DNA from 3 places in the Kitasatospora sp. NPDC054795 genome. Region 1 is predicted to be linked to each of the others. Evidence: riboswitches for the same ligand, from Rfam matches in the RefSeq annotation. Region 1 holds a riboswitch; each other region holds the start of a gene.

What was found. Region 1 has a riboswitch for cobalamin ahead of ACWGJO_RS15590 (ribonucleoside-diphosphate reductase subunit alpha). Riboswitches for the same ligand answer to the same signal wherever they lie in the genome.
Region 2: it holds a riboswitch for cobalamin, as region 1 does, so the genes downstream of both, metE (5-methyltetrahydropteroyltriglutamate--homocysteine S-methyltransferase) here and ACWGJO_RS15590 (ribonucleoside-diphosphate reductase subunit alpha) in region 1, are expected to answer to the same signal.
Region 3: it holds a riboswitch for cobalamin, as region 1 does, so the genes downstream of both, ACWGJO_RS32755 (HoxN/HupN/NixA family nickel/cobalt transporter) here and ACWGJO_RS15590 (ribonucleoside-diphosphate reductase subunit alpha) in region 1, are expected to answer to the same signal.

Annotation. Positions count from the first base shown of each region.
Region 1 covers NZ_JBSHAP010000036.1:46,454-56,321, forward strand. The annotation lists gene ACWGJO_RS15575 (glycosyltransferase family 2 protein) at 326-1,744, shown strand; gene ACWGJO_RS15580 (glycoside hydrolase family 26 protein) at 1,750-2,835, shown strand; gene ACWGJO_RS15585 (glycosyltransferase family 39 protein) at 2,835-4,532, shown strand; cobalamin riboswitch at 4,582-4,738, shown strand; gene ACWGJO_RS15590 (ribonucleoside-diphosphate reductase subunit alpha) at 4,931-7,357, shown strand; gene ACWGJO_RS15595 (ribonucleotide-diphosphate reductase subunit beta) at 7,357-8,376, shown strand; gene ACWGJO_RS15600 (DUF397 domain-containing protein) at 8,439-8,648, opposite strand; gene ACWGJO_RS15605 (helix-turn-helix domain-containing protein) at 8,676-9,530, opposite strand; gene ACWGJO_RS15610 (ATP-binding protein) at 9,765-9,868, shown strand, end outside.
Region 2 covers NZ_JBSHAP010000017.1:47,699-57,566, forward strand. The annotation lists gene ACWGJO_RS08810 (HelD family protein) at 1-565, shown strand, start outside; gene ACWGJO_RS08815 (zinc ribbon domain-containing protein YjdM) at 725-1,081, shown strand; gene ACWGJO_RS08820 (MFS transporter) at 1,235-2,698, shown strand; gene ACWGJO_RS08825 (MarR family winged helix-turn-helix transcriptional regulator) at 2,698-3,150, shown strand; gene cobF (precorrin-6A synthase (deacetylating)) at 3,304-4,062, opposite strand; cobalamin riboswitch at 4,177-4,421, shown strand; gene metE (5-methyltetrahydropteroyltriglutamate--homocysteine S-methyltransferase) at 4,578-6,893, shown strand; gene ACWGJO_RS08840 (SDR family oxidoreductase) at 6,983-7,834, opposite strand; gene ACWGJO_RS08845 (MarR family winged helix-turn-helix transcriptional regulator) at 7,904-8,323, shown strand; gene ACWGJO_RS08850 (ABC transporter substrate-binding protein) at 8,483-9,442, opposite strand; gene ACWGJO_RS08855 (FecCD family ABC transporter permease) at 9,533-9,868, shown strand, end outside.
Region 3 covers NZ_JBSHAP010000121.1:17,641-27,508, reverse strand. The annotation lists gene ACWGJO_RS32785 (AAA family ATPase) at 1-280, shown strand, start outside; gene ACWGJO_RS32780 (Fpg/Nei family DNA glycosylase) at 430-1,239, shown strand; gene ACWGJO_RS32775 (putative quinol monooxygenase) at 1,377-1,703, shown strand; gene ACWGJO_RS32770 (AAA family ATPase) at 1,774-3,780, shown strand; gene ACWGJO_RS32765 (hypothetical protein) at 3,789-5,462, opposite strand; gene ACWGJO_RS32760 (ArsR/SmtB family transcription factor) at 5,521-5,904, opposite strand; cobalamin riboswitch at 5,986-6,198, shown strand; gene ACWGJO_RS32755 (HoxN/HupN/NixA family nickel/cobalt transporter) at 6,230-7,345, shown strand; gene ACWGJO_RS32750 (M24 family metallopeptidase) at 7,725-8,831, shown strand; gene efp (elongation factor P) at 8,909-9,472, shown strand; gene nusB (transcription antitermination factor NusB) at 9,477-9,868, shown strand, end outside.

The DNA.
Region 1 (9,868 bases):
GGTCGAAGAGGGGAGAGCGGACTCAGAGCGATCGGTCCCGTACGATCCTGGCGTCCCCTGGTGCCCGAGCGACAACGGCCACCACCCGGGGATGGTTCAGTCTCAGTACGGCTTCGGGGGAGTAGAGCACGTGACTGTCACCGAGAGCGCGCGACTCGCGGGAAGCGGTCAGCCGCCGGTCTCACGACGCCGCAGCCGGCGCGGCCCGGCCGCACGCAACCGGTGGGGCCTGCTCCCCCACCCCCCGGACAACACCGAGAAGTACCTCTACGCCCGCACCAACCTGTGGGTGCTGACCTGCTTCTCCCTCATCAGCTTCGCCTGCATGGTGGCCAGCGAGATCGGGCTGCTGAGCGCGACGCCGTGGTTCCTCTTCTTCATACCGCCGCTCGCCTTCACCATCGTCTACTACCTGATATCCCGCTGGGTGCACGGCTTCAACGAGACCTTCGACCTCTCCGCCCACCGGGCCCTGGTCAGGTCCTGGCAGCCCGAGCACCATCCGACCGTCGACATCTTCCTCCCGGTCGCCGGCGAGCCGATCGAGGTCCTGCACAACACCTGGACGCACGTCGCCCGGCTGCGCGACCAGTACCCGGGCGACGTCACCCCGTACGTCCTCGACGACAGCAACAGCCCGCAACTCGCGCAGATGGCCGTCGACTTCGGGTTCGTGTACGGCACCCGCGACAAGCTCGGCTGGTTCAAGAAGGCCGGCAACCTCCAGTTCGGCTTCCGCAACTCCGACAGCGACTACATCCTCATCCTGGACGCCGACTTCGCGCCCCGGCCGGACCTGCTGAACGAGATGCTCCCCTACATGGAGGCCGACCCCCGCCTCGGCATCGTCCAGTCCCCGCAGTTCTTCCGCATCCTGGACTCGCAGAACTGGATCGAGCGCGGCGCCGGCGCCGTCCAGGAGCTGTTCTACCGGACCGTCCAGGTCTCCCGGCAGCGCAGCGAAGGCGCCATCTGCGTGGGCAGCTGCGCGGTGTACCGGCGCGCGGCGCTGGAGGAGAACGGCGGCACCACGCTGATCGGCCACTCCGAGGACGTGCACACCGGGTTCGACCTGCGCCGCCTCGGCTGGGACCTCCAGTACATACCCGTCGCGCTGGCCACCGGCGTCTGCCCGGACAACGTCGGCGGCTTCTTCAACCAGCAGTACCGCTGGTGCACCGGCTCGATGAGCCTGCTCGGCAGCAAGAAGTTCTGGCAGACCAAGCTGCGGCCGATCACCCGGGCCTGCTACCTGTCCGGCTTCTTCTACTACATCCACACGGCGCTGTTCACCGTCGTCTCACCGCTCATCCCGATCGTCCTGCTGCTCGCCCGCCCCGACCTGATCCGCTGGGAGAACACCGCGCTGGTGCTGCCCGGCCTGCTCTACGCGACGGTCGTCTTCCCGCTCTGGCACCGCAACCCCTACCGGCTGGAGGCCTGGGCCGCCCGCATGATGTACGGCTGGGCGCACGTCTTCGCCATCTGGGACATCGTGCGCCGGAACCGGATGGCCTGGCAGCCGACCGGCTCCAGCGGCGCCAAGCGGAACAAGACCCGGCGGTTCTGGATCGGCGTCATCGCCTGGGGCGGCGGAACCGCCCTGCTCTGGGTGCTGCTGAGCATCTGGCGGATGCTCACCATGGGCCCGCTGAACTTCGCCCTCGTCCTCGCCTCCGGCCTCTTCTACGCCACCATCGTGGGCCGGGTCCTCGTCCAGCCCCGCCCGACGGAAGCAGTGTGATCGCCATGACCGCCCACCCGAGACGGGCCGGCCGGCTCCGTCGCCGGCTGGCGCTCCCGCTGCTGGCCGCCGCCGGCCTGCTGCTCACCACCGCGTGCGGCCCCGAGGACCCCGGCTTCGCGATGCAGAAGGACCTCGCCCGGGCCGCCCCGGCCGCAACCCCGGCCCCTGGCGCTCCGGGCACTCCGGGTGCGGCTCCCGCGCCCACCCAGCCCAAGGCCCTGCCGGCCGGCGTCCCGTACGACGTCACGCCGCTGCTCAGGCCGAGCCACAAGTACCTCGGCGCCGCCCTGCCCGACGTCCCCGCCACGATGGACGCGCTGCCCGGCTACCGCGACGCGATCGGCAAGCAGCCCAACATCCTGGAGTTCTACGCCCACTGGAAGGGCGGCTTCGACACCACGGGCGCCCGCCGGATCCACGACGCCGGGGCGCTTCCCTTCATGGCCTGGGAGCCGCACGACCGCTCGCTCGCCTCGATCGCGGCCGGCGACACCGACGACTACGTGCGCGGCGTCGCCAAGGCCGTCGCCAGGTTCAACCTGCCGATCGCCATCAGCATCGCCCACGAGATGAACGGCGACTGGTACCCGTGGGGCCGTCAGGCCGCCACCCCCGAGGACTTCGTGGCCGCCTGGCGCCACGTCCACGACCTCTTCGACCAGGCCGGCGCCACCAACGTGATCTGGGTCTGGAGCCCCAACATCACCGACCCCGCTCCCAACACCCGTCTGGAGCCGTACTACCCCGGCGACACCTACGTCGACTGGGCCGGCATGACCGGCTACTTCACCAAGACCGGGCCCAAGACCTTCGAGACGCTCTACGGCCCGACCATGGCCGAGATCCGCGGCTTCTCCCAGAAACCCTTCTTCATCAGCGAGACCGCCTCCGAGCAGGGCAAGCGCCAACGCGCCGACATCGACCAGCTGTTCTCCGGGCTGGAGGCGCACGACGACATCGTCGGCTTCGTCTGGTTCAACATCGTCAAGCGGGCGGACTGGCGGGTCGAGGCCGTGCCGGACACCCTCGCCGCGTTCAAGCAGCGCGTGTCCGACCCCCGTTACGGCTTCGACATCCGGAACCCCTGATGAGCACTGAGTCCGAGTTCTCCCCCGTCCCGCACGGCAGCTCCGCCCACGACCCGGCCGCCGAGCCGGACCCTGACCCCGACGGGCCCGGGGCCGCGGCGGCGGGCAGCCCTGCCCGGCCCGGCACCGCCGTGGCGGTCGACAACCCCGACGGCGTCGAGCTGGCCCCGTACACCATCCCGCAGGTCCCCGCGATCGGCTGGGACCCGGGCACCAGCCCCCGCCGCCGCTGGATCGCCCGCGGCCTGCTGGGCGCCGTCCTGACCGTCCAGGCCGCCCTCTCGCTGCGCCTGCTGGCCGCCGCGCACCCCGACGAGGCCGCCGCCATGGTCGCCGGCCGCCAGCAGCTGTCCCACCTGCTGCACGGCACCCCGGTCACCACCGACCTGGTCGACCGTGTGCACGGCTCGCCCTGGCTCTACCCGCCGCTGGCCGGCGCTGCCGCCGACGCCAACGGCATCTGGGGCGCCCGGCTGCTCAGCCTCGGCTTCGCGCTGCTCACCACGGTGCTGCTGTACTCGCTGACCCGGCGGCTGTTCAACGAGCGGGTCGCCATCTGCGCCATCGCCGGGTACGCCGTCCTCCAGTCCACCGTGGTGGTCGGCTTCTACGCCGCGCCCGAGTCCCTCGCCCTCCTGCTGGTCGCCCTCGCGGCCTGGACCACGGTGTTCACCGCCGGCCGCCATCCGGCCCTGGCCCTGCTCGCCGCCCCGCCCACGGCTCTGGCCTGCGCCACGGCCTACTCCGCGGCCTTCGCCGCCCCCGCCCTGGTCGCCCTCGCCTTCGCCTGCGCCCGGCCGTACCACCGGGTGGGCCCGGCCGCCCTGCGCGCGCTGCTGACGGCCCTCGGCACCCTCGTCCTGCTGCTCCCGTACGGCACCCTCGGCAAGGTCGCCGGGTGGTCGCCCTCGCGCGGCAACGCCCCCGGCTCGGCCGGCTCGATCCTGCTCGGCACGCTCCAGTGGGCCGGCCTGTTCACCGTCCTCGCGGTGGCCGGCACCATCGCCTACGCGCGCCGCGAACAGATGCCCGAGCACGACGCGCCGGAGAAGGACGCCCTCCCCACCACCTGGGGCCGGCGCGCCCTGCTCGGGGCCGTCCTGACCGCCACCGCCCTGCTGGTCCCCGCCGCCCACCTGTGGACCGGCACCTCCGGCGCGCTGTTCCGCCACCTCGGTTACGGCATGCTGCTCGCCGCCCCGCTCGCCGGGGTCGGCCTGACCCGGCTGGTCGGCGCCCACTTCCGCCACCCCCAGCTCGGCATCCTGGTCTGGGTCGCCCTGCTCGCCCTCGGCCTGGAGCAGTCCGCCCTGCGCTACCAGAACGGGCCCGACTCCGGCCGCCTGCTGGCCGTCCTGCGGGTCCACACGGAGCCCCAGGGCCGCTACCTCACCGAGGTCGACGGACTCGCCGAGTACTACCTCGGCGGCGTCTCCAAGCCCGAGCAGTGGATCTCCGCGCGCGCCGGCACGGACTACCGCGACGGGGCCGGGGTCGAGCACCACGGCGACGACGGCAGCGTGGCCGCGATCCGGGACGGCTGGTTCACCATGGTCGTCCTCGACAGCACCGCGCCGAGGGCCACCGACCGGGCCCTGAGCGAGGCCCTGAGCACCGCCGGGCACTACCGGCTGGTCGCCCAATTCACCTCGCCGACCGGCGATTCGAGTACGTACAAGGTCTATCTGAAGCACTGACCGGCCGCCCGGCCCACGCACATCCGCGACACGACAGGCACAACATATGGTGCCGCCGCAGTCCGGCGGCACTACATGTATGCTCGCTACTGCTGTCGATGCAGGGGAACCCGGTGCGAATCCGGGACTGCCCCGCAGCGGTGAGCGGGCGGCTCCAGCAGCCGCGCCCCGCGAGTCCGAGTACCTGCCGACGGCGTGCGCCACGGCCCTCCCGCAGAGGCCGCGCCGGCACCAGCAGTACCCCTCCGGGCCTCGCGGGCGGGCCGGGGAGTCACCTCGCGCGACGCTTTTTGCGTTCGCGCCGTGCTCCCCTGCCCAGATCGGCCCGGTGGCCCCCCGATCACCGCCGCCGATCGCCGCCAGGAGAGAGCGCCTTGACCACCGCTGCCTCAGCCACCCTGCCCACCCAGGGCTCCGGTACCGCCTTCACCGACCCGACGGTCTCCGACCCCGGGGGCGCGCTGCTGCGGCTGCTCACCGACCGCAGCACCGACCTCACCGAGGTCGACCCCGGCCATGTCGCCGCCGCCGCGCTGCGCGGCCGCCACGCCGGCTCGGACTTCGCCGAGCTGCGCGGGCTCGCCGTGGACGCCGCCGCGTCGATGATCGCCGAGGACCCCCAGTACTCGAAGCTCGCCGCCCGCCTGCTCGCCCTGGAGATCGTCGACGAGGCGAACAGCCAGGGCTCGGTGTCCTTCTCCGCCTCGATCGCCGTCGGCCACGCCGAGGGCCTGATCGGCGACACCACCGCCGCCTTCGTCACCAAGCACGCGGCCGCCCTGGACGCGCTCGTCGACACCAAGGGCGACGACCGCTTCGAGTACTTCGGCCTGCGCACGGTGCAGTCCCGCTACCTGCTGCGCCACCCGATCACCCGCAAGGTGATCGAGACCCCGCAGCACTTCCTGCTCCGCGTCGCCTGTGGCCTGGCGGTCGGCGACAGCGAGCAGTCCGTGCGCGAGGTGGCCGAGCTGTACGGCCTGATGAGCCGCCTGGAGTACCTGACCTCCTCGCCGACGCTCTTCAACTCCGGCACCCGCCACCCGCAGATGTCGAGCTGCTACCTGCTCGACTCGCCGCTGGACAACCTGGACTCGATCTACAACCGCTACGCGCAGATCGCCCGCCTGTCCAAGCACGCCGGCGGCATCGGCCTGTCGTACTCGCGCATCCGCTCGCGCGGCAGCCTGATCCGCGGCACCAACGGCAAGTCCAACGGCATCGTGCCGTTCCTGCGCACCCTCGACTCCTCGGTCGCCGCCGTCAACCAGGGCGGCCGCCGCAAGGGCGCGGCCTGCGTCTACCTGGAGACCTGGCACGCCGACATCGAGGAGTTCCTGGAGCTCCGCGACAACACCGGCGAAGAGGCCCGCCGCACCCACAACCTCAACCTGGCGCACTGGATCCCGGACGAGTTCATGCGCCGGGTCAACGCCGACCAGGACTGGTCGCTGTTCTCCCCGGCCGACGTGCCGGAGCTGGTCGACCTGTGGGGCGAGGAGTTCGACGAGGCCTACCGCAAGGCCGAGCTGGCCGGCAAGGCCGTGCGCACCATCCCGGCGCAGACCCTGTACGCCCGCATGATGCGCACCCTGGCGCAGACCGGCAACGGCTGGATGACCTTCAAGGACGCCTCCAACCGCGCCGCCAACCAGACCGCGCTGCCGGGCCGCACCGTGCACTCCTCCAACCTGTGCACGGAGATCCTGGAGGTCACGGACGACTCCGAGACCGCCGTCTGCAACCTGGGCTCGGTCAACCTGGGCGCCCACGTGGCCCCCGGTGCCTCGGCCGACGACCTGATCGGCGCCATGGACTGGGAGCGCCTCGACGCCACCGTCCGCACGGCCGTGACGTTCCTCGACCGCGTGGTGGACATCAACTTCTACCCGACCACCGAGGCCGGCACCTCCAACTCCCGCTGGCGGCCGGTCGGCCTCGGCGTGATGGGCCTCCAGGACGTCTTCTTCAAGCTGCGGATCGACTTCGACTCCGCCGAGGCCGCCCGCCTGTCCACGCTGATCGCCGAACGCATCATGCTCACCGCGTACGAGCGCTCCGCCGACCTGGCCGAGCAGCTCGGCCGCCACGAGGCGTACGGCGAGACCCGCGCCGCCCGCGGCGAACTGCACATCGACCACTTCCCGACGGCCGCCCCGCAGTGGGCCGACCGCTGGACGGCGCTGCGCGCCCGGATCGCCGAGACCGGCCTGCGCAACTCGCTGCTGCTGGCCATCGCGCCGACCGCGACCATCGCGTCCATCGCCGGCGTGTACGAGTGCATCGAGCCGCAGGTGTCCAACCTGTTCAAGCGCGAGACGCTGTCCGGCGAGTTCCTCCAGGTCAACCCGTACCTGGTGCGCGAGCTCAAGGAGCTCGGCGTCTGGGACCAGCAGACCCGCGACGCCCTGCGCGACGCCAACGGTTCCGTCCAGGAGCTGAACTGGCTGCCCGCCGAGGTGCGTTCGCTGTACCGGACGGCCTGGGAGCTGCCGCAGCGCGCGCTGATCGACCTGGCCGCGGCCCGCATGCCGTACCTGGACCAGAGCCAGTCCCTGAACCTGTTCATGGCGGCGCCGACCATCGGCAAGCTCAGCTCGATGTACGCCTACGCGTGGAAGGTCGGCCTGAAGACCACCTACTACCTGCGTTCGCGTCCGGCCACCCGCATCGCCCAGGCCGCGTCCGGTGCCGCCCGTGCCGCCGCGCCGGCGCCCGTGCCCGCCAACACGATCCCTGTGGGCACCCCGACCCTCACCCCGGAGCAGGAAGCCGCCCTCGCCTGCTCCCTGGAGAACCCCGAGTCCTGCGAGGCCTGCCAGTAATGTCCCAGTCCGAAGACCGCAAGATGCTGCTCGACCCCGGCTTCGAGCTGACCCTGCGCCCGATGCGCTACCCGTCGTTCTACGACCGGTACCGGGACGCGATCAAGAACACCTGGACCGTCGAGGAGGTGGACCTGCACTCCGACGTCGCCGACCTGGCGAAGCTCAGCGAGGGCGAGCGCCACCTGATCGGCCGGCTGGTCGCGTTCTTCGCGACGGGCGACTCGATCGTCTCCAACAACGTGGTGCTGAGCCTCTACAAGCACATCAACTCGCCCGAGGCGCGGCTGTACCTCTCGCGGCAGCTGTTCGAAGAGGCCGTGCACGTCCAGTTCTACCTGACGCTGCTCGACACCTACCTGCCCGACCCGGAGGACCGCAACGCGGCCTTCGCCGCGGTGGAGAACATCCCCTCCATCCGCCAGAAGGCGCAGTTCTGCTTCAAGTACATGAACGCGGTCGACCACATCGAGTCGCTGCAGACCAAGGAGGACCGCCGCGCGTTCCTCCTGAACCTGATCTGCTTCGCGGCGTGTGTGGAAGGCCTGTTCTTCTACGGCGCGTTCGCGTACGTGTACTGGTTCCGGAGCCGGGGCCTGCTGCACGGTCTCGCGACCGGCACCAACTGGGTGTTCCGCGACGAGTCCATGCACATGGACTTCGCGATGTCGGTGGTCGACACCGTCCGCGAGGAGGAGCCCGACCTCTTCGACGACGAGATGGCCAAGCAGGTCACGGAGATGCTGGAGGAGGCCGTCGAGGCCGAGCTCCAGTTCGCCCAGGACCTGTGCGGTGACGGTCTCGCCGGCATGAACACCGAGTCCATGCGCGAGTACCTGGAGGCCGTGGCCGACCAGCGTCTCGCGCGGCTGGGCCTGCCGATCCGGTACGGCTCGACCAACCCGTTCGGCTTCATGGAGCTCCAGAACGTCCAGGAGCTGACCAACTTCTTCGAGCGCCGGGTGTCGGCGTACCAGGTGGCCGTCGAGGGCACCGTCGCCTTCGACGACGACTTCTAGGAAGTACGAACCAACAGGGGTGCCCCGCACGGCCACAGCCCGTGCGGGGCACCCCTGTCGTTTCAGTCGGTCGGAAACTCCCCGGACTTGACCCCGGAGAGGAAAGACGACCAGGCACCGGCGGGGAAGAGAAGCGCCGGCCCGTCCGGATCCTTCGAGTCGCGGACAGCCATCCCGCCCACCATCAACGACCGGGTCTCCAAGCACTCGTTCGCCTGGGCGCTGTAGCTGCTCTTATACCAACCCCGAGCGGCACCATCCGGCACAGTCACGCGCTCACACCTCTTCTGATCTCATCGTCATGTCGCCGCCGCGATGGCCGCGATCATATCCAGCGACTCCTTGGGGTTCAGAGCAGCCGATCGCAGGTATTCGAAGACCAGCCCATAGCCGTCCAGTTCGCCCTGCTGCTCCAGATAGTGGCTGCTTGTCAGTGTCTCCAGGAAGACCGCTCCGGGAGTAGGCGAGTCAGAGAAGCCATACATCACGAAGGCCCCACATGCACCCGCAGTCGCGCCGACCCCCAGCGGCACCACTTGCAGGGTGACGTTGGGAAGCTGCGCCATCTCCGCGAGATGGCGCAGCTGCTCGTTGTGCACCTCCGCCCCTCCCACCGGACACCTGAGCGCAGGTTCCCAAATAATCGCCCAGAACCGCGCCGGATCAGGCTTTGCGAGAACTTCCTTCCGCTCCATGCGGATCTCGACCAGCTGATCAATGCGCTCCGGCCGGACGGCAGCGGGATTGGCTTCGAGCAGGGCCCGGGCGTAGCTCTTCGTCTGCAACAAGCCCGGCACAACCATGGTCTGCCACATGCGGATGTAGCGAGCATCGTCTTCCAGCCCGAGGACATCGACGTACGCCGACGGGATCGTGTCGCCGTAGTCGTGCCACCAACCGCGCTTCTTGCTCTCTCGCGACAACTCCTCAAGGGCATCACGCTCCTTGCCCACCACCCCGTACAGATCGAGCAGGATCCCAAGGTCCAGGCGGCGAACGCCCGACACCCCGGTCTCTATACGGCTGATCTTGGCGCGGGAACAAGCGAGAGCCTGCGCCGCATCCTCCGTCCCCTTGCCCGCAGCGTCGCGAAGACGGCGGAGTTCCGAGCCGAGTCGGCGGGCACGGACGGTCGGCTTCGGTTCATCAGCCATGCGCAAGTCCTCTCACCTGACGATCCCCAGTGTGCCTGGTGACTGTTCGTCAATCCAGCGCTGCCAATTATGCATCGTTGCAGTTGTTTAGCTTGCAGGTTGCATCAATCCAGGTGCATGCTACCTGCAGTAGCGAGATAGACCACACAGCGTTATTTCGGTGGATCTCGCCACCGGGCATCCCCATGCCCTCTTCAGCCGCTTTCACCTGCACACTCCATAGGTGGCCCCGCCATGCCTGAAGACCTCTCCCCCTCCCCCATCCCCGCCGAGCGGACCTGCTGGCTGCCCCGGCACCGCAAGGCGCCCCGCGCCGCCCGCTGGGAGCTCCACGACTT
Region 2 (9,868 bases), on a different contig from region 1:
GACCGCCCCGTGGGCCGCCCGCAGCTGGCCCGAGCAGCTCGCCCACCTGGGCAAGCCGCAGGCCGCGGTGGTGCCGCTGACCACCGGCTTCCGGGTCCCGGCCGCCGTGACGGCCCTCGCCAACACCCTGCTGGGCGCGCTGGACGTGGACGTGCCGCCGGCCGTGTCGCTGCGGCGGGACGGGGAGCTGACGGTGCGGCGGGTCGCCGGGGACGGCCTGGGCGGAGCGGTGGTCGCGGCGGTGCGGGCCGCGCTGGAGCGCGAAGGCTCGATCGCGGTGATCGCGGCGGACAGCGCGGTGGCGGAGGCCGCCGAGGCGCTGCTCGCGGCGGGGATCCCGACCGGGGCGGCCGAACAGGTCGGCACCACGGCGCGGGTGACGGTGCTGCCGGCCTCGCTGGTGAAGGGGCTGGAGTACGACCACGTGGTGGTGCTGGAGCCGGCCGCCATCGTGGAGGCCGAGGCGCGCGGCCTGCACCGGCTGTACGTGGTGGTGACGCGGGCGGTCTCGCGGCTGGACATCCTGCACTGCCGTCCGCTGCCCGCGCCGCTGGGCGGGGAGTGACGGCCCGGCGGCGGAGGCGGGTTGGGAAGGCCGGGCGGGTGCGGCCGCCGGCCACGACCCCGTGCGCACCGGAAGCGGCGGCCGACCGGTTCCGGTACCCCCGCTGACCTCCTCGCTCGTGCCCCGGAGCAGCGCCGAACGGCTGGATATCCTGAACACATGAGCGACAACCTTCCCCCCTGCCCGCAGTGCTCCAGTGAGTACACGTATGAGATGAACGCCCTCATGGTCTGCCCCGAGTGCGCCCACGAGTGGGTGCCCGGCGGCGCCGACCAGGCCGGCGCGCCGGCCGGCGAGCGCGTGATCAAGGACGCCGTCGGCAACGTGCTGAGCGACGGCGACACCGTGACGGTGGTCAAGGCGCTGAAGGTCAAGGGCAGCGTCTCCGGTATCAAGGCCGGCACCAAGGTCCGCAACATCCGCCTGGTGGACGGTGTCGACGGGCACGACATCGACTGCCGCATCGAGGGCTTCGGTGCCATGCAGCTCAAGTCCGGCGTGGTCAAGAAGGCCTGATCCGCGGGCCCCCAACGGCCGCGCCCCGTCGAGGAGATCGGCGGGGCGCGGCCGTTGCGCTGTCCAGGGCCGGTCCGGGGGTGGAGTCGCCTCCCGGATTAGTTGTAGTATTACAATGATTACAACAACACAAATAAATCTGGAGCGTTCGTCATGCCCGATGCCGCTCGACCGCGGCCCTGGCTCGTGCTCGCCATCTGCTGCATGAGCCTGCTGATCGTCAGCCTCGACAACACCATCCTGAACGTGGCCCTGCCCGCCGTCCGGCGCGACCTGGACACCACGGTGTCCGGCCTGCAATGGACGGTCGACGCCTACACCCTGGTGCTGGCGAGCCTGTTGATGCTCTCCGGCTCGACCGCCGACCGGATCGGCCGCCGCCGGGTGTTCCGGATCGGACTGGTGGTGTTCACCGCGGCCTCCCTGCTGTGCAGCCTGGCCCCCGGGCTCGGCTGGCTGATCGCCGCGCGGATGCTCCAGGCGGTCGGCGGATCGATGCTCAACCCCGTCGCCATGTCGATCATCAGCAACACCTTCACCGACTCCCGGCAGCGCGCCCGGGCGATCGGCGTCTGGAGCGGCGTGGTGGGCATCAGCATGGCCGCCGGGCCGATCATCGGCGGGGCACTGGTGGAGTCGGCCGGCTGGCGGGCGATCTTCTGGATCAACGTCCCGATCGGCCTGGCCGCCCTCTTCCTCACCACCCGCTACGTGCCGGAGTCGCGGGCGGCCCGCACCCGCCGGGTGGACCCGGTCGGCCAGCTGCTGGTCGTCGTGGTGCTCGCCGCCCTCACCTACGCGATCATCGAGTCGCCGGAGCGCGGCTGGACCTCGCCCGTGGTGCTCGGCTGCACGGCGGCCTCCCTGGGCGCGCTGCTGGGCCTGCTGCGGTACGAACCCCGGCGCACCGACCCGCTGATCGACCTGCGGTTCTTCCGCTCCGCGCCCTTCTCCGGCGCCACCGTCATCGCGGTCGCCGCCTTCGCCGGCCTCGGCGGCTTCCTCTTCCTCACCTCCCTGTACCTCCAGGACGTCCGCGGGCTCGACCCGCTGCACGCCGGACTCCTCATGCTGCCGATGGCGGTCATGTCGCTGCTCACCGCGCCGCTGTCCGGCCGGATGGTGGCCGCCCGGGGGCCGCGCACGCCGCTGCTGCTGGCCGGGGCGGCGCTGACCGCGAGCGCCGTGCTCCAGGCGGTCGGCTACTCCGAGCACCTGCCGAGCTGGCTGCTGGTCCTCGCCTTCCTGCTCTTCGGTACCGGCTTCGGCCTGGTCAACGCGCCCATCACCAACACCGCCGTCTCCGGGATGCCCCGCTCGCAGGCCGGGGTGGCGGCGGCGGTGGCCTCCACCAGCCGACAGGTCGGCCAGTCCCTGGGCGTCGCGGTCACCGGCGCCCTGATGGCCGGCAGCGCCCTCGCCGACCCGGCGGCCTTCACCGGGGCGGCCCGGACGGCATGGTGGATCATCGCCGGCTGCGGCGCCGCCGTGCTGGTCACCGGTACGCTCACTTCCGGCCGCTGGGCCCGGGCGACGGCCGAGCGCACGGCGCGGCGGCTCGCCGCCGAGGAGGCGGCCGAGGGAAGCACGGAGACGAAGGAGACGGTGGACGCCTGATGGAGCGCCTCGACACCGGTGGGCACCCGGAGGGGAGCGGGACGGACGCCGCGACGGCGGCCCGGGTCTGGCAGGGGATGTACGCGCTCGTGCTGGAGCGCCACGACCGCCGCAGGACCGTCGCCGAAGCCCTCGGCATGAGCTTCAGCCGGGTCAGGGCGCTGCGCCGGCTCGCCGCCGGCCCGATCACCCTGCGGGAGCTGGCCGAGCGGCTGACCGCCGACCCGCCGTACACCAGCGTCATCGTGGACGACCTGGTGCGGCGCGGGCTCGCCGAGCGCATCACCAACCCGGCGGACCGGCGCTCCAAGCTGGTCCACCTCACCGAGGAGGGCGAGGCGAAGGCCGCGCTCGCCACCGGGATCCTCGCCACGCCGCCGGACGCGCTGCTCGCGCTGCCGCCGGAGGACCTCCGCGCGCTCGACCGGGTGGTGGCGAAGCTCCTGGACTGAGGCTGCCGCCCGACGCGGCGGGCCGGTGCCCCGGACTTGGCAGGAAGCCCGACTGCATGGTCGACGGCAGGTCCGCGGTGTCAGGGAAGCCGGTACGGGTTCGGCGCGCACGGTGGTGCACTGCGGCCCGTCAGGCCTCCGTCAGGCGTCGGGTCAGCCGTCCGAGCGTCGCAGCAGGTAGGTGTCCATGATCCAGCCCTTGCGCTCCCGGGCCCGCTCACGCAGCTCGCGGATGCGCGGGGCGGCCTCGGCGAGCGGACCGGAGACGAGCACCTCGTCGGGGGTGCCGAGGTAGGCGCCGTAGTGGATCTCCAGCCCCTCGGGGTCGATCCCGGCGAAGGCGGCCCGGCCGTCGAGCATCACCACCACGTCGTCCACCCCCTCGGGGAACCCCTCGGCGAGGCGGCGGCCGGTGGTGATCTGCACCGGTCGGCCGACCCGGGTCAGCGTGGTGCGGTGCCGGGCGGCGAGCGCGGAGACGCTGCTGATGCCCGGGATCACCTCGTACGCGAAGGGCACGCCGCCCCGGTTCGACACGTCGTCCACCACGGCGATGACGCTGTCGTAGAGGGCGGGGTCGCCCCAGACCAGGAAGGTGCCGTTCTCGCCCGGGCCGAGGTGCTCGGCGACCAGCCGTTCGACCAGATCGGCGCGGCGGACGCGCCAGTCGTCCACGGCGGCCGCGTACGCGGGGGTGGTGCGGTCCCGTTCGGCGTCCGGCGCCTCGACCACGCGGTGCCCGGGCCGTCCGTGGTCGGCCAGCATCCGGCGACGCAGCCCGATCAGATCCTGCCGTTCCTCGCTCTTGTCGAGGATGAAGAAGACGTCGGTGCGACCGATCGTCTTGACCGCCTGCAGGGTGAGGTGGTCGGGGTCGCCCGCGCCGATGCCGATGACGAAGATGTGCCGCATGGGAGACATTCTGCCGCCCGCTCCCGGGTGCGCCGCCCGGGAGCGGGCGCGGAGCCCGCGTCTCAGCACGCGGACGCCTTGCGAGATTTCCGCCTCGGCGCCGACGGTTTGCCCCTAAGCTGGCGGTGCAGCTGGTTCGCCCTGTCCGCCAGGCAGGCGCGTCGTAAGAGGGAACCCGGTGACGCCTTTCAACTGGCCAGTCCGGGACTGCCCCGCAGCGGTGAGTGGGAACGACCGCCGTCATACGCACTGGACCCGGGACGGGTCTGGGAAGCGACGGCCAGTAGGTGTCCGCCCCGGTTTCGGCCGAGGTGGGTGTGCCCGCGAGTCCGAAGACCTGCCACTGCCCGTGCGCGAGCGTTCGCGCCCGGCCATCCGGTGACCTCGTGGGCGGGTCGGCGACCATATCGGGCGGAGCCGCGCACGGGTGCGGTCGTCCGTCCGGTCCGTCATCCCTTCGCGTCCTCGTGCCGTCACCGGGCACTTGAGGATCCAGACTCGCGAAGGAGAGTCCCTTGACCACGAAGTCCGCAGCCGCGGCGAGCGTCGCCACCGCCCACGGCTACCCCCGTCAGGGCCGGGGCCGTGAATTGAAGAAGGCGATCGAGGGGTACTGGAAGGGCACGGTCACCGCGGGGGCGCTGCTGGCGACCGCCGCCGACCTGCGTCGGGGGAACTGGCAGCAGCTCGCCGACTCCGGCATCGAAGAGGTCCCGACCGGAGACTTCTCGCTCTACGACCACGTGCTGGACACCACCGTGGCGGTCGGTGCGATCCCGCCGCGGCACCGGGAGGCGGTCGACGCCGACCCGCTGGACGGGTACTTCGCGATGGCGCGCGGCAACCAGGACGTCGCTCCGTTGGAGATGACCAAGTGGTTCGACACCAACTACCACTACCTGGTGCCGGAGTTGGGCCCGGACACGGTGTTCGCCGCGAACCCGGCCAAGGCGGTCGGCGAGCTGCGCGAGGCGCTGCTGCTCGGCCACGCCGCCCGGCCGGTGCTGGTCGGCCCGGTCAGCTACCTGCTGCTCGCCAAGCCGGCGCCCGGGGTGGCCGCGGACTTCCGACCGATCACCCTGCTGGACCGGCTGCTGCCCGTCTACGCCCGGCTGCTCGCCGACCTGAGGGCCGCCGGTGCCGAGTGGGTCCAGCTGGACGAGCCCGCGCTGGTGCAGGACCGCACCCCGGCCGAGCTCAACGCGGCCGCGCGCGCCTACCGCGAGCTGGGCGGTCTCACCGAGCGGCCCAAGCTGCTGGTCGCGAGCTACTTCGACCGGCTCGGCGAGGCGCTGCCGGTGCTGACCAAGGCCCCGGTCGAGGGCCTGGCGCTGGACTTCACCGGCCCGGCCGCCGCCAACCTGGAGGACCTCGCCGCCGTCGGCGGCCTGCCCGGCAAGCGGCTGGTGGCGGGGGTGATCGACGGGCGCAACATCTGGATCAACGACCTGGAGAAGTCGCTGGCGACCCTGGCGACCCTGCTGGGCCTCGCCGGCACCGTCGACGTGGCGCCGTCCTGCTCGCTGCTGCACGTGCCGATCGACGCCGCCGCGGAGCGCGACATCGACCCGCAGATCGCCCGCTGGCTGGCGTTCGCCCGGCAGAAGGCCGGCGAGGCGGCGCTGCTCGCCCGGGGCCTGCGCGAGGGCACCGGCGCGATCACCGCCGAGCTCGCCGCCAACCGCGCCGACCTCGCCTCCCGCGCCAACTCCCCGATCACCCGCGACCCGGCGGTGCGCGCCCGCGCCGCCGCCGTCACCGCCGACGACACCCGGCGCGCCCAGCCCTACCCGGTGCGGGCCGAGGCCCAGCGCGCCCGGCTCGGGCTGCCGCTGCTGCCGACCACCACCATCGGCTCCTTCCCGCAGACCACCGAACTGCGCACCGCCCGCGCCGATCTGACGGCGGGTCGGATCGACGCCCCGGCCTACCGGGAGCGGATGGAGGCGGAGGTCCGCGAGGTCGTCGCCTACCAGGAGAAGGCCGGGCTGGACGTCCTGGTGCACGGCGAGCCCGAGCGCAACGACATGGTCCAGTACTTCGCCGAGCAGCTCACCGGCTACCTCGCCACCCGGCACGGCTGGGTGCAGTCCTACGGCACCCGGTACGTGCGCCCGCCGGTGCTGGCCGGGGACATCTCCCGTCCGCACCCGATGACCACCGACTGGTTCGGCTACGCGCAGGGCCTGACCGACCGCCCGGTCAAGGGCATGCTGACCGGCCCGGTCACCATGCTCGCCTGGTCCTTCGTCCGCGACGACCAGCCGCTCGCCGACACCGCCCGGCAGGTGGCCCTCGCCCTGCGCGACGAGGTCGTCGACCTGGAGGCGGCCGGCGCCGCCGTCGTCCAGGTCGACGAGCCGGCCCTGCGCGAGACCCTCCCCCTGCGGGCCGCCGGCCGCCCGGCGTACCTGGACTGGGCCACCGAGGCCTTCCGCCTCGCCACCTCAGGCGTCCGCGCCGACACCCAGATCCACACCCACATGTGCTACGCCGAGTTCGGCGCCATCATGACCGCGATCGACGACCTCGACGCCGACGTCATCTCCCTGGAGGCCACCCGCTCCCACATGGAGGTGGCCGGCGAGCTGGCCGGGGCGGGCTATCCGCGCGAGGTCGGCCCCGGCGTCTGGGACATCCACTCCCCGCGCGTCCCCAGCGCGGACGAAGCCGTCTCGTTGTTGCGCGCGGGCCTGGCGGCGGTCCCGGCGGAGCGGCTGTGGGTCAACCCGGACTGCGGGCTGAAGACCCGCGGCTGGCCGGAGACCCGGGCCTCCCTGGAGAGCCTGGTCGCCGCCGCCCGCCTGCTGCGCGGGGAGCTCGCCGGCTGACGGCGGCCGGGGTGGGCGCGGCGGCCTTGCCGCGCCCACCCCGGTCCCGGCCATCATGCCGCTCGCGGGCCTCCTGCCCCGGTGATCGCCTAGGCGACCCAGCCTGAGGTGAGGCCCTGGACGGCCGAGCCGTCGAGGTCCTTGAGCTTGACCCCGGCGAAGGCCCGGGCGGCGTCGGAGGTGAGCATCCGGAAAGCGGGGCGTTCCGCGGCGAGCAGGTCGAGGATCCCGGCGGCCACGTCCTCGGCCGCCTGGGCGTTGGCGAAGGCGCCGCGGGTGCGGTCCAGGTAGGCGGCCAGGGCCGGGGCGTACGGCCCGGCCTGTTCGGTCGCGTCGTCCGTCAGGCCCACGTTGCCGACGAACTCGCTGGCCACCGCGCCCGGCTCGACGACGCTGACGGACACACCGGCGGTGGCCGCGACCGGGGCGAGGGACTCCATGTAGCCCTCGACCGCGAACTTGGCGGCGCAGTAGGCCTCGTTGAAGGGCTGGCCGACCACGCCGCCGACGCTGGTCACGGTCAGCACGCGGCCCTTGCTCGCCCGCAGCAGGGGCAGGGCGGCCTTCGTGACGTGCAGCACCCCGAAGAAGTTGACCTCCATGACGGCGCGGACGTCGTCGACGCTCTCCTGCTCCAGGGTGCCGATGTGGCCGGCGCCGGCGTTGTTGACCAGCGCGTCCAGCCGGTCGACGCCGGCCAGGCAGGCTTCGGCCGACGCGGGGTCGGTGACGTCGAGCGTCCGGAGGTCGACGGTGACCCCGGCTTCCTCGGCGGCCGCCAGCAGCGGGCCGGCCTTGGCGGTGTTGCGCATGGTGGCGATGACGTGCCAGCCGGCGCGGGCGGCGGCGACGGCGGTGGCCAGGCCGATGCCGGAGGAGGTGCCGGTGATCAGGACGGTCCGGTCGCTCATCTCGCTGTACTCCCAGTGCTTATGGATCATAACCAATATGATCCATAACTATGTGGGCTGACATTTCACTTTGTCAAGCACCTGGATAGTCTGGTGGTCATGTCCCACCCATCGGATGACCTCACCCAGGAGATCGTCGGACTCTTCGCGGCCGTCAACCGCCGCTACGGCCGGGAGTCCGAGGCGGCCGCGGCGGCCCACGACCTGACCGCGCTGCAGGCCAAGGCGCTGCTCGCCGCCGAGGTTCCGGTCCCGACGCGCCGGATCGCCGAGCGGCTGCATGCGGAGCCGTCCAATGTGACGGTGATCGTCGACCGCCTGGAGTCCCGCGGCCTGGTCGAGCGCAGCGTCGACCCCGCCGACCGTCGCGTCAAGCACGTCGCCGCCACCGCCGCCGGCCGCGAGGTCGCCGCGGATCTGCGCGCCCGCATGCCCTTCGCCGGCGATCCGCTGGCCCGGCTCGACGCCGAGCAGCGCGGGTCGCTGCGCGAACTCCTGCGGCTGGTCCTGGAGGCATGACGGCGGGCCCCCGGGCAACTGCCCGGGGGTCCGCCGTTCACAACGCGTTGCCGCTCGCCCGCGCCGCCGGTGGGAACGGCCGGAAGGGCCGTCACCGCATTCGCTGCGACGACGGCCCTTCGGAATGCTCGGGGGGGGGTAATTCCCCGGCCGGGGCGACTACTTCGCGCCGAAGGCCTTCTCGATGTCCTCGACGACCTTCTCCGCCGCGATCGGGCCGGAGCTGCTGCTCCACACCTGGCCGTCGACGCCCATGAGCTGGTTGGTGCCGACGGCCTTGAGGCGGGTGAACGCCTCCTGCCTGCGGGCGGTCTCCAGGGCCTTCTCGCCCTCGGCGTTCAGGGTGGCGACGAACACCCGGTCGGCGTCGGCCTTGTTGAGGTTCTCCAGGGACAGCGGGTCCGAGTGGGGCTGGGCGCCCAGGCCGTCGGCGATCGGCATGGTGCCGGCGCCGGCCTTCTTCAGCAGGTCGCCGGGCATGTTGGTGGTGTTCATCACGATCGGCCCGTTGGGCATCCAGCGCATCACGACGGCGCTGCCGGTCCTGCCCTCGCCGGCCTTGGCGGCGCGCTTGTCCAGCGCGTCCAGCTTGGCGGTCAGGTCGTCCTTGTGGCCGAGGGCGTCGCCGTAGACGGCGAGCACCGAGCGCCAGTCGCCGGCCTTGGGGACGATGGTCGGGGCCACCGCGGAGAGCTTCTCGTACTGGGACTTCTCGATGCCCGAGGAGGCCAGGATGAGGTCGGGGCCGGCCTTGAGGATGGCCTCGATGTTGGGCTCCTTGACCGTGGCGACCAGCGGGACGGCGTCGGCCTTCAGGTAGGCGGGGGCGGTGGTGCCGCCGCGGCTGGCGCTGGTGCCCACCGGGGTGACGCCGAGCGAGAGGGCGGTGTCCAGCGAGGTGTCGTTGAGGGCGACGACCTTCTTGGCCTCGGCCGGGACCTCCACGGCGCCGAAGGCTGTATCGATGCTGCGCTTGCCGCCCTTCGCGGCGGTGGAGGAGGAGTCGGAGCCACCCGCGGAGCTGCCGGAACCCGAGGAGCCGCACGCGGTCAGGCCCAGGGCGAGGGCGCCGGCGACGGCCGTTCCGAGCAGGGTCTTGGTAAAGCGGGTGCCAAGCATGGGTGTTCTCCGAGGAATGGTAGTTTACGGACGAACCGTTTTTCTGAGGTTAGCCTAACCATACGTAAGGCCCTGACGGGGAGGCCCGGTGTGACATTCCGATCACTCCTGCTGCGCGGACTGCTGCCCGCCGGCGCGATACTGCTGCTCGCCGTGCTGGCGAGCCTGCTGCTCGGCGCGGGAGACGTGGGGCCGTCACGGGCGTTCGTCACCCTGCTCGGTGACGGCGACTCCGACTCCCGGTTCACCGTCTTCCACCTGCGCGTCCCGCGGACCGCGGTGGCCCTCGCGGTCGGGCTCGCGCTCGGCGTGGCCGGCACCGTGCTGCAGGCCGCCGCCCGCAACCCGCTGGCCGAGCCCGGCCTGCTCGGCGTCAGCACCGGCGCCTCCTTCGCCGTCGTGATCGCGATCGTGCTCGGCGCCAGC
Region 3 (9,868 bases), on a different contig from region 1:
CCCGGCGATCGGCCTCGGCGGCTGGAAGCGGCACATCGGCCCCGGCATGATCCCGGTCGTCCTGCTGCCCAGCCTGGACTCCGTCCTGCACCGCAACGCCCGGCGCAGCGGCAACCGCCGCCTCGGGGACGAGGAGGTCGCCCGCATCCACGGGCGGATGGCCGGCTGGTACAACTCCGGGCTGCCGATCATCGACAACTCCTCCCTGGACGTCGCCGGGACGGCCGCCGAGCTGGACCGCGTCATCCTGGCCCGGCTGATGGGCATCCCGGTCCGCTGAACCGCCGCCCCGGCCCCGCGGAGCCGCGCCCTTCCCGGGCCGCCGGGCCGCGCCCTTCCCGGCCCACCGGCCTGCGGCGTCGCGGAGCTGTCGGAGCCGGCTGCGATGATGGACGGGTCATGTCGCCGCGCCCGGAGGAGCCGACGCCCGTGCCCGAAGGCCACATCATCCACCGCCTCGCCACCGAGAACCGGAAGGCCTTCGGCGGCCGCCCGGTGCGGGTCTCCAGCCCGCAGGGCCGGTTCGCCGACGAGGCCAAGGTGATCGACGGGCAGCTGCTCACCGGTGCGGAGGCCACCGGCAAGCACCTCTTCCTCGGCTTCGAGGAGGGCGCCTGGGTGCACGTCCACCTCGGCCTCTACGGCGGCTTCACCTTCGGCACCGGCCCGGCGCCCGAGCCGGTCGGGCTGATCCGGCTGCGGCTGGAGAACGAGGACGGCTACGCCGACCTGCGCGGCCCCAACACCTGCGCGCTCGTCACCGAGGGCCAGAAGGCCGCCGTCGCCGCCCGGCTGGGCCCCGACCCGCTGCGCGCCGACGCCGACCCTGAGGCCGCCTGGCGCCGGATATCGGGCAGCCGGACGACCGTCGCGGCACTGCTGATGGACCAGAAGGTGCTGGCCGGGGTGGGCAACGTCTACCGGGCCGAGGTGCTGTTCCGCCACGGCATCGACCCGCACCGGGCCGGGCGCGACCTCACCCGCCGGGACTGGGACGCGGTCTGGGCCGACCTGGTCGCCCTGATGCGCGACGGCGTCACCGCCGGCCGGATCGACACCGTCCGCCCGGAGCACACCCCCGAGGCGATGGGCCGCCCGCCCCGGGTGGACGACCACGGCGGCGAGGTGTACGTCTACCGGCGGGCCGCCATGCCCTGCCTGGTCTGCGGCACCGAGGTGCGGACGGAGGAGCACGCCGCCCGCAACCTCTTCTGGTGCCCGGGCTGCCAGTCGGCGTGACGGGCGCCCGGTCGTGACGCGTGCTGCCCCCGTGTCGTTGACAGCCCTTCTGAGCTGCGACGATGGACGTCGAGCGCGCCGAGTCGCGCGCCGCTGTCCGCACGGCCACGTGTGAACGTGGAGCGAAAGGAAGTCCCATGATCTTCATCACGGTCAAGTTCCCGGTCCGCCCCGAGCGCGCCGACGAGTGGCTGGGTCTGGTCGACGAGTTCACCCGGGCCACCCGCCAGGAGCCCGGCAACCTCTTCTTCGAGTGGTCCCGCAGCGTCGACGACCCCAACGAGTTCGTCCTGGTCGAGGCGTTCCGCGACGGCGACGCGGGCAAGGAGCACGTGGAGTCCGCGCACTTCGCCAAGGCCATGGAGGAGCTGTCGTACGCGGTGGCCGCCAAGCCTCGGATCGTCTCGACCGAGATCCCCGGCCTGGACGGCTGGGCGGAGATGGGCGAGATCACCCCCCGGTGACGTCCGAGTGCCCCTCCGGCCGGGTGCCCAGCCCGTAGGCTGGGGCCGACCGGCCGGAGGGAGCAGGCGGATGGAGCGGCACGAGGTGGCCAACACCGTGTCGGGCGCCACGGTGGGCGGCCACGTGGTGCAGGCCGGGAGCATCGGGGCGCTGCACCTGCACCAGCCGCGGGCGGTGCCGAGGCCGCATCAGATCCGTTCCCCGCACGGCCCGTTCGTCAACCGGGAGCCGGAACTCGCCGCGCTGACCGAGGCCTTGGGCCGGGTCGTGGAGGGCGGGCTCGGCGTCGTGGTGTTCACCGGCCTCGGCGGGGTCGGGAAGACCGAGCTGATCGCGAGGTTCACCGAGGAGCACCGGGAGCACTTCCCGGGCGGGGACCTCTACGCCGACCTGAAGGCCTACCGGCACCAGGGCGGGGTGGACCTCCCCGAGCTGCTGGCCGGATTCCTGCGCGCCCTCGGCACCGAGCCCCCGGCCGCCGAGGCCGAGCGGTTCACGGCGTTCCGCACCGCCACCGCCGAGCGCCGGTGCCTGTTCTTCCTGGACAACGTCGAGCACGCCGCGGAGGTCCGTGCGCTGCTCCCGGCCTGCGGGCTGGTGGTGGTCGCGAGCCGGCGGCGGCTGCCCGCGCTGCGGACGGACGGTGCGGTGGTGCGCCGGCTCGGCCCGCTGAGCGCGAGGGCGGGCGCCGAGCTGGTGCGCGGCTGGGTGGGCCCGGGGCGGGGCACCGACGGGGAACTGGCGGAACTGGTCGAGCTGTGCGGCGGGCTGCCCCTCGCGCTGAACGCGGTCGGGAGCCAGCTGTTGGACCGGGACCACCTGCCGGTCGGCCGGGTGGTGGCCGAACTGCACGACCGGGAGGGCAGGTTGGCGATGCTGGAGGACGAGGAGAGCGATCTCGGCGCGACCTACGACCTGGTCTACGAGCGGCTGTCGGCGCCGGGACGGGCGCTCTACCACCTGATCGGCGTGCACCCCGGCCCCTTCGTCTCCGCCGAACTGGCGCGTGCGGTCGGCGTCGAGCGGGCCGGGCAGGCGATCGGGGAGCTGCGGGGCGTCCACGTGCTGGACGAGGTGGTGGACGGCGACGGCGAGGACCGCTTCCGGGCCCACGACGTGGTGCGGCTGCACGCCTACGGCCGGACCCGGGAACTGGCCGACCGCGGGGAACTCCTCGCCGCCGTCGTGGCGTACTACCGGGGCCGGGCCTCGGTCGCCGACCGTGCGATGGCCGGGAGCAGGCTCCGCCTGCAGGACCCGAGCGGCGACGAGCTGCCCCGCTTCGCCTCCGACACCGCGGCCCTGGAGTGGCTGTACGCGGAACGGGCCAACTTCCGCGCGGTGGTGGAGGAAGCGGCCCGGCAGGGGTGGCACGGCGAGGTGTGGCGGCTGTGCGAGTCGCTCTGGCTGCTGTACCACGACCGCAGGCTCTACCAGGACTGGATCGCCACCCACCGGCTCGGCATCGAGTCGGCCCAGTGGGACAACCAGCCGGCCGCCGTGGTCCGGATGCGCAACCAGCTCGCCCGGGCGCACTTCGACCGCAAGGAGTACCGGCTCGCCGCCGAGCAGCTGGCGCTCGCCGCGGAGCTGGTCCCGCTGGTGACCGACCGTCGGGTGGTGGGAGTGCTCCACGAGACGGACGGTCTGCTCTGCCTGGCCGACGGCCGCCCGGGAGACGCGGTGCGGCGGTTCACGCTGGCTCTGGCGGCGAACCGGGGCGACGAGCACGGCGAGATCGTCCAGAGCTACAACCTGGCGCAGGCGCTGATCGCCGACGGCCGCGCGCAGGAGGCGCTGGCCCGGCTGGCCGAGGCCACCGCGCAGGCCGAGCGGACACGGGACGAGGACATGCTGATGAAGCTGCCGCTGGTCCGTGCCCGGGCCCACCGGGCGCTCGGGCAGCCGGAGCTCGCCGCCGCCCACGCGGGCGACTGCGCCCGGCGGGCCGAGGAGCGCGGCCAGTACGCGAAGGAGGCGCAGGCCCACACCCTGCTGCTCGCCCTCGCCGAGGAGCTGGACGACGCGGAGCTCGCGGAGCGCAGCCGGGCGCGGCTGCGGGAGCTGCCGGAGTAGCGGCCTTCTCAGGGGCCGGTGCGGAAGGACACCCGGGTGCGGTGCTCGCCGGTGCGGACGGTGAGGCCGTGCCGGGGGAGGCCGGCCGGGTCGCCGCCGTCGGCGAGCCAGCAGGCCACGGCGGAGCCGAGCAGCAGCGGGTCGACGGCGGGGTCGGGGCAGGTCCAGTCCGGTTCGGCGCGGGCTTCCAGCAGCAGGCCGGCGCGCAGTCGGAGCAGGTGGCGGGCCGGGCCGAGGGCGGCCACCGCGACGGCGAGGCCGGGGAGTTCGGCGGCGGAGTCGGCGAGCCAGCGGGCGGCGGGGCGTTCGGCGTGCACCTCGGTGCGGGCCAGGACCTCGGCGGTGTAGCGCAGGGCGTCGCCCGGGTGCTCGTCGGTGAGGGCGTGGAAGCCGCGCGGGGCGTGGTCGTGCGGGTCGAAGGGGTAGCGCCGCAGGTCGACCTCGGTGCCCTCGCTCCGGCCCTCGACGTCGTACGCGGTGGGCCGGTCGAGAGTGCCGGGGCACGGGGCCGGCCTGGGGTAGGGCGGCAGGGCCGGTTCGTCCCCGGGCTCGTCCAGCCCGGCCAGGAAGGAGTGCAGCAGCGGGCGCAGCAGCCGGGCGGATTCGCCGCGGTTGGCGAGCGAGCGGTCGGTGATCGCGCTCAGGTCGGCCGGGTCCCGGGCGAGGGCCTGTTCGATCTGGGCGGCGAGGTCCCCGTCCGGGTCGAGGACGGGCGCTGCCTGGCCGAAGGCGTAGCCGGGGGAGCGGGGGTCGAGTTCGGCGGCGCCGGTGGCGACGAGCAGGGTGCGGTGGTTCAGGGCGGCGCCGTAGACGGTGACCGAGCCGTGGTCGCCGATCACGCAGTCGGCGGCGACGAGCGCGGCCTGCCAGCCCTGGTGGGGCGGGATCAGGAGCAGGCCCATCCGGCGGGCGTCGTCGAGCAGCGCCTCGGGGTCGTGGCGGCTCCACACGTTGGGGTGCAGGACCACGGCCACCGTGTACTCGTCGGCGGGGAGCCGGCGGACCAGCCGCCGGGGGAGGTCCGGTCGGCGGCCGAACAGGGAGTGCTCGCTCCAGGTGGAGCTGACGACGACGAGCCGTCGGCCTCCGGTGGCACCGAGCGCGGCGCGGTAGCCGTCGCGGGAGCGCCGGCTGCCGAGCATCCGGTCGAAGCAGGGGTCGCCGACCACCCGGGCGACGTCCAGCGCCTCGGGGCAGGAGACCCGCAGCCGGTCCAGCTGCTCGGGGTGGGAGAGGCCGAGGACGTCCACGAACACCCTGCCGCGGTGGGTGAGTTCGTTGCGGGACAGGCCGGCGGCGGTGACCGTGTCGCCGGTGGACTCGGTGACCAGCCGGTTGTAGCCGACGCCGTGCGGGAGGACGACGAGGCGGGCGTCCAGCCGGTGCATGGAGGAGTGGACGGCGCAGGCGACGGCCAGGTCGAAGCGGCGGCTGACGGCGTCCTCCCAGTCCAGCACCGTGAAGCCGGGCAGGCCGTGCAGGTACTCGTCCAGGGCGCGGTCGGCGAAGGCGGAGCCGGGGTTGACGGTGAAGTACCGCTCGATGCCGTCCGGGTTCAGCAGGGTCAGGACGTCCAGGACCCGGGTGGCCGAGGTGAGGGTGCGGGCGACCGCCAGCACGCGGGCCCTGACCGGTCGGGTGTTCCACCGGTCGGCGGGCCAGGCGTGGGGGCGGGACGGCACGTCATGATCGTACTCATCCGCTCCGGCCGCGGCGCGGTTCCGGGGCCGGGCCAGTGGGTCAGCCCGTGGCCGCGGTGGGCTCGTGGTGTTCGCCGGCGACGCACTCGTCGAGGAGGGGGCGCATGGCCTCGTCCACGAGCTGGTAGCGCACCACGCGTCCGTCCCGGTCGCCGGTGACCACGCCGGCCGTGCGGAGCAGCCGCAGGGCCTGGGAGACGGCGGGGTCGCGCATGCCGGTGGCGACCGCGAGGTCGGTGACGGCGAGCGGCCCGGCCCGGTGGAGGGCGAGCAGCAGGGCGAGCCGGCCGGGGTCGGCGAGCAGGGAGAACCGCTCGGCCCAGGACCGGACGTGGGCCGGGTCGCCGATCGCGGCGATGGCCTCGCAGACCCGGTGCCCGTCGATGGTGCGGTGGCCCGCGCGGTCGGCCGGTACGAGATGCATGCGGACATTCTCGCAGGCGGCGGTCTGTGATCCTGGACACCTGCGCAGGTGCGCAACCTTGCACGGGTCGGGCGTGGCCCCTACGGTGTTCCCCGCCGTGGTGCTCGGGAAGACCGGTGACGGACCCTCAGGGGTCCCAGCCCGGAGCGGCCCTCGCCACTGTGATCGGGTCGTTCCTCCGTCCGCGGAGGAACGTCGTCCGTACCCATGGAGCCACTGGGCGCCTCGCGCGCTTGGGAAGGCGGGTACGGGCGTCCCGTCAGCCAGGAGACCGGCCACGGCATCTCACGAGGTTTTCCACGAGGTGCTGGAGCGTGATCCGCAGATGACCCTGCCCGAAACCGTTGCCGCCGGGGCCGAACCGGCCCCCTCCGCGCTGCCCAGCTTCCAGTGGCGGCGCGAGGACACCGTCCGTACCGCCGGGCTGATGGCGGTGATCGTGGCCATGCACGTGGTGGCCTTCGGCACGCTGATCTTCCTGGTCGCACCCGAGAAGTACGCGGTCGGTACCCAGGTCTTCGGGGTGGGCCTGGGTATCACCGCGTACACCCTCGGGATGCGGCACGCCTTCGACGCCGACCACATCGCGGTGATCGACAACACCACCCGCAAGCTGATGGCGGACGGCAAGCGGCCGGTCTCGGTGGGCTTCTGGTTCGCCCTCGGACACTCCTCGATGGTGGTGCTGATGGCCGCCCTGGTGGCGGGCGGCGCGCAGCTGGCGAACACCCTGATGGACGACGAGTCGACCACCCACAAGTGGCTCGGCGTGATCGGGACGACCACTTCCGGCGTGTTCCTCTACCTGATCGGCGCGCTCAACCTGGCGGCGCTGCTCGGCATCCTCAGGGTGTTCCGCTCGATGCGGGCCGGGAAGTTCGACGAGAAGGAGCTGGAGGCGCACCTCGACTCGCGCGGCTTCATGGCCCGGGTGCTGAACCGGGCGACCCGTTCGATCACCCGGCCCGGGCAGATGTTCCCGGTGGGCATGGTGCTGGGCCTGGGCTTCGACACCGCGACCGAGGTCACCCTGATGGTGATGGCCGGCTCGGGCGCCGCCTCCGGGCTGCCCTGGTACGCGATCGTCTGCCTGCCGCTGCTGTTCGCGGCCGGGATGAGCCTGTTCGACACCCTGGACGGGACGTTCATGAACTTCGCGTACCAGTGGGCCTTCGCCAACCCGGTGCGGAAGGTGTACTACAACCTGACCATCACCGGTCTGTCGATCGCGGTGGCCTTCGTCATCGGCACCATCGAGCTGGTCGGGGTGCTGCACGAGAAGCTCGATCTGACCGACCCGGTCACCGGCTTCATCGCCGACATCTCACTGGACAACGTCGGCTACGCCATCGCCGGGCTGTTCGTGGTCGTCTGGGCGATCGCGATCGGGTACTGGAAACTCGCCGGGGTCGAGAAGCGCTGGACGCCCGAGGGCTCCTGAGCCACCCGGCCGCGAGCAGCGGCCTGCCCGCGCACGCCGGAACGGCGCCTCCCCGCGGTGGGGAGGCGCCGTTCGCGTTCCGGGGGCCGGGTGCGCCCCGGGTCGGCGCTCCTCGCGGAGGTCGACGTGCCGGCCGGCGACCGGGTCGTACTCGCACAGGACCGGCAGTGACAGTTTTGTGACGGAACGTAGCGACCGGTAGGGGATCCGAGGGGCCGGCGGGGGCGCGGGGCCCCTCGGCGGCACGCTGCGTGGGGGTGGGGCGCGGGTCCGAGGGGGACGGTGCCGCGGTCGCGCAGGGGGGCGCGCAAGGGGTATTGGGGGTTCTGCCGGGGGTGCTCGGCGGGCGCTTCGGGCCGGGGGTTCGTAGGCTCGACGCATGGCGGATGCGTACGCGGGGCGGCGGGAGCGGGTGAGGGAGCACTGCAGTGCGGCCGGGGCCGATGCGGCGCTGATCACCCGCGCGGCGAACGTGCGGTACCTGACGGGCTGCGCGCCCTGCGGGGCGAGCCTGCTGCTGACCAGGGAGCGGGCGCTGCTCGCGCTGCCGGACGACCTGCCGCCGGACGACACCGGGGAGCACCTGATGGCCCCGGACGTCACCCGGCTTCCGGTGGCGGCCGGGTCGGACTCCGCGCTGGCCGTCGCGGCCGTCGCCGCGCGGTCCGGGGTGTCGGGACTGGCGGTGGAGGAGCACGACCTGACCGTCACCCGGCACCGGGCGGTGGGCGGCCTGACCGAGGGGGCCCGGCTGGTGGACCTCGGCCAGACGGTCGAGCGGCTGCGGGTGGTCAAGGACGAGCACGAGATCGCCGACCTGCGGATCGCCGCCGAGATCGCCGACCAGGCGCTGGGCGAGCTGCTGGAGTCGATCCTGGTCGGCCGCACCGAGCGGCACCTGGCGATGGAGCTGGAGCGCCGGATGATCGACCACGGCGCCGACCGGGCCGCCTTCCCGGTCTCGGTCGGCACCGGCAGCCACTCCGGCCAGGCCGCCCACCAGCCCACCGACCGCCGGGTGGAGGAGGGGGACTTCCTGACCGTGGTGATGGGCGCCCAGTACCGCGGCTACGGCGTCTCCACCGCCCGCACCTTCGTGATCGGCGCGGCCCCCGCGCCCTGGCAGGTGGAGCTGCACCGGCTGGTCTTCCGGGCCCAGCGGGCCGGGCGGGAGGCGCTCGGACCGGGCGTGGAGCAGTGCGTGCCCGACCGGGCCGCCCGGCAGGTCCTGGAGGCGGCCGGCCACACCGAGGCCTCCCCGCACCCGGTGGGCCACGGCGTCGGGCTGGAGATCCGGGAGGCGCCGCGCCTCGGTCCGTCGGACATGGGTAAACTGGACAGCCGCGTGCCGGTCACCGTCGGCCCGGGGGTCCACCTCCCGGGCAGGGGCGGCGTCCGGATCGAGGACACGCTCGTCGTGCGCCCCCTCGAAGAGGGCGGGCCCGAGCTGCTCACCATCACCACCAAGGAGCTCCTCGCCCTGTGACCGCGGCCCCCCGGGGCCGTGGGAGGCAGGACGCAATCCCTTGGTTCCTTGACAGCTATACAGGAGTTAGTGCGCCCGTGGCTTCCACGAACGATCTCAAGAACGGCATGGTCCTCAAGCTGGAGGGCGGCAAGCTCTGGTCCGTCGTCGAGTTCCAGCACGTCAAGCCCGGCAAGGGCCCGGCCTTCGTGCGTACCAAGCTCAAGGAGGTCCTGACCGGCAAGGTCGTCGACAAGACCTTCAACGCGGGCACCAAGGTCGAGACCGCCAACGTCGACAAGCGCGGCATGCAGTTCTCGTACAAGGACGGCGAGAACTTCGTGTTCATGGACATGGACACCTACGACCAGCTGACCATCGAGCCGTCGGTCGTCGGCGACGCCGCCAAGTACCTGCTGGAGGGCTTCGAGGCCCTCGTCGCGCAGAACGAGGGCTCGGTCCTCTACATCGAGCTCCCGGCCGCGGTCGAGCTGACCATCGCCGAGACCGAGCCGGGCGTCCAGGGCGACCGCTCCACCGGTGGCACCAAGCCGGCCACCCTGGAGACCGGCGCCGAGATCCAGGTGCCGCTCTTCGTCACCAAGGGTGAGAAGGTCAAGGTCGACACCCGCGACGGCAGCTACCTCGGCCGGGTGAAGTAAGTCCGTGTCGGCCGCACGCAGCAAGGCCCGCACCAGGGCCTTCCAGATCCTCTTCGAGGCCGACCACCGCGGGGTCGACCCGCAGCAGGTCCTCGCCGACTGGGTGGCCCGCGCCCGCGAGCCCAGGCCCGACGAGGGCACCCCGCAGGTCGGTGAGTACACCATGGAGCTCATCGAGGGGTACGTCCAGCACGCTCGTCGCATCGACGACCTGATCGAGCAGTACTCCGTCGGCTGGTCGCTCGACCGGATGCCGATCGTGGACCGCAACGTCCTGCGGCTCGGTGCCTACGAGCTGATCTGGGAGGACGGCGTCCCGGACGCCGTCGTCCTGGACGAGGCCGTCGAGATCGCCAAGGAGTTCTCCACGGACGACTCCCCGGCCTTCGTCAACGG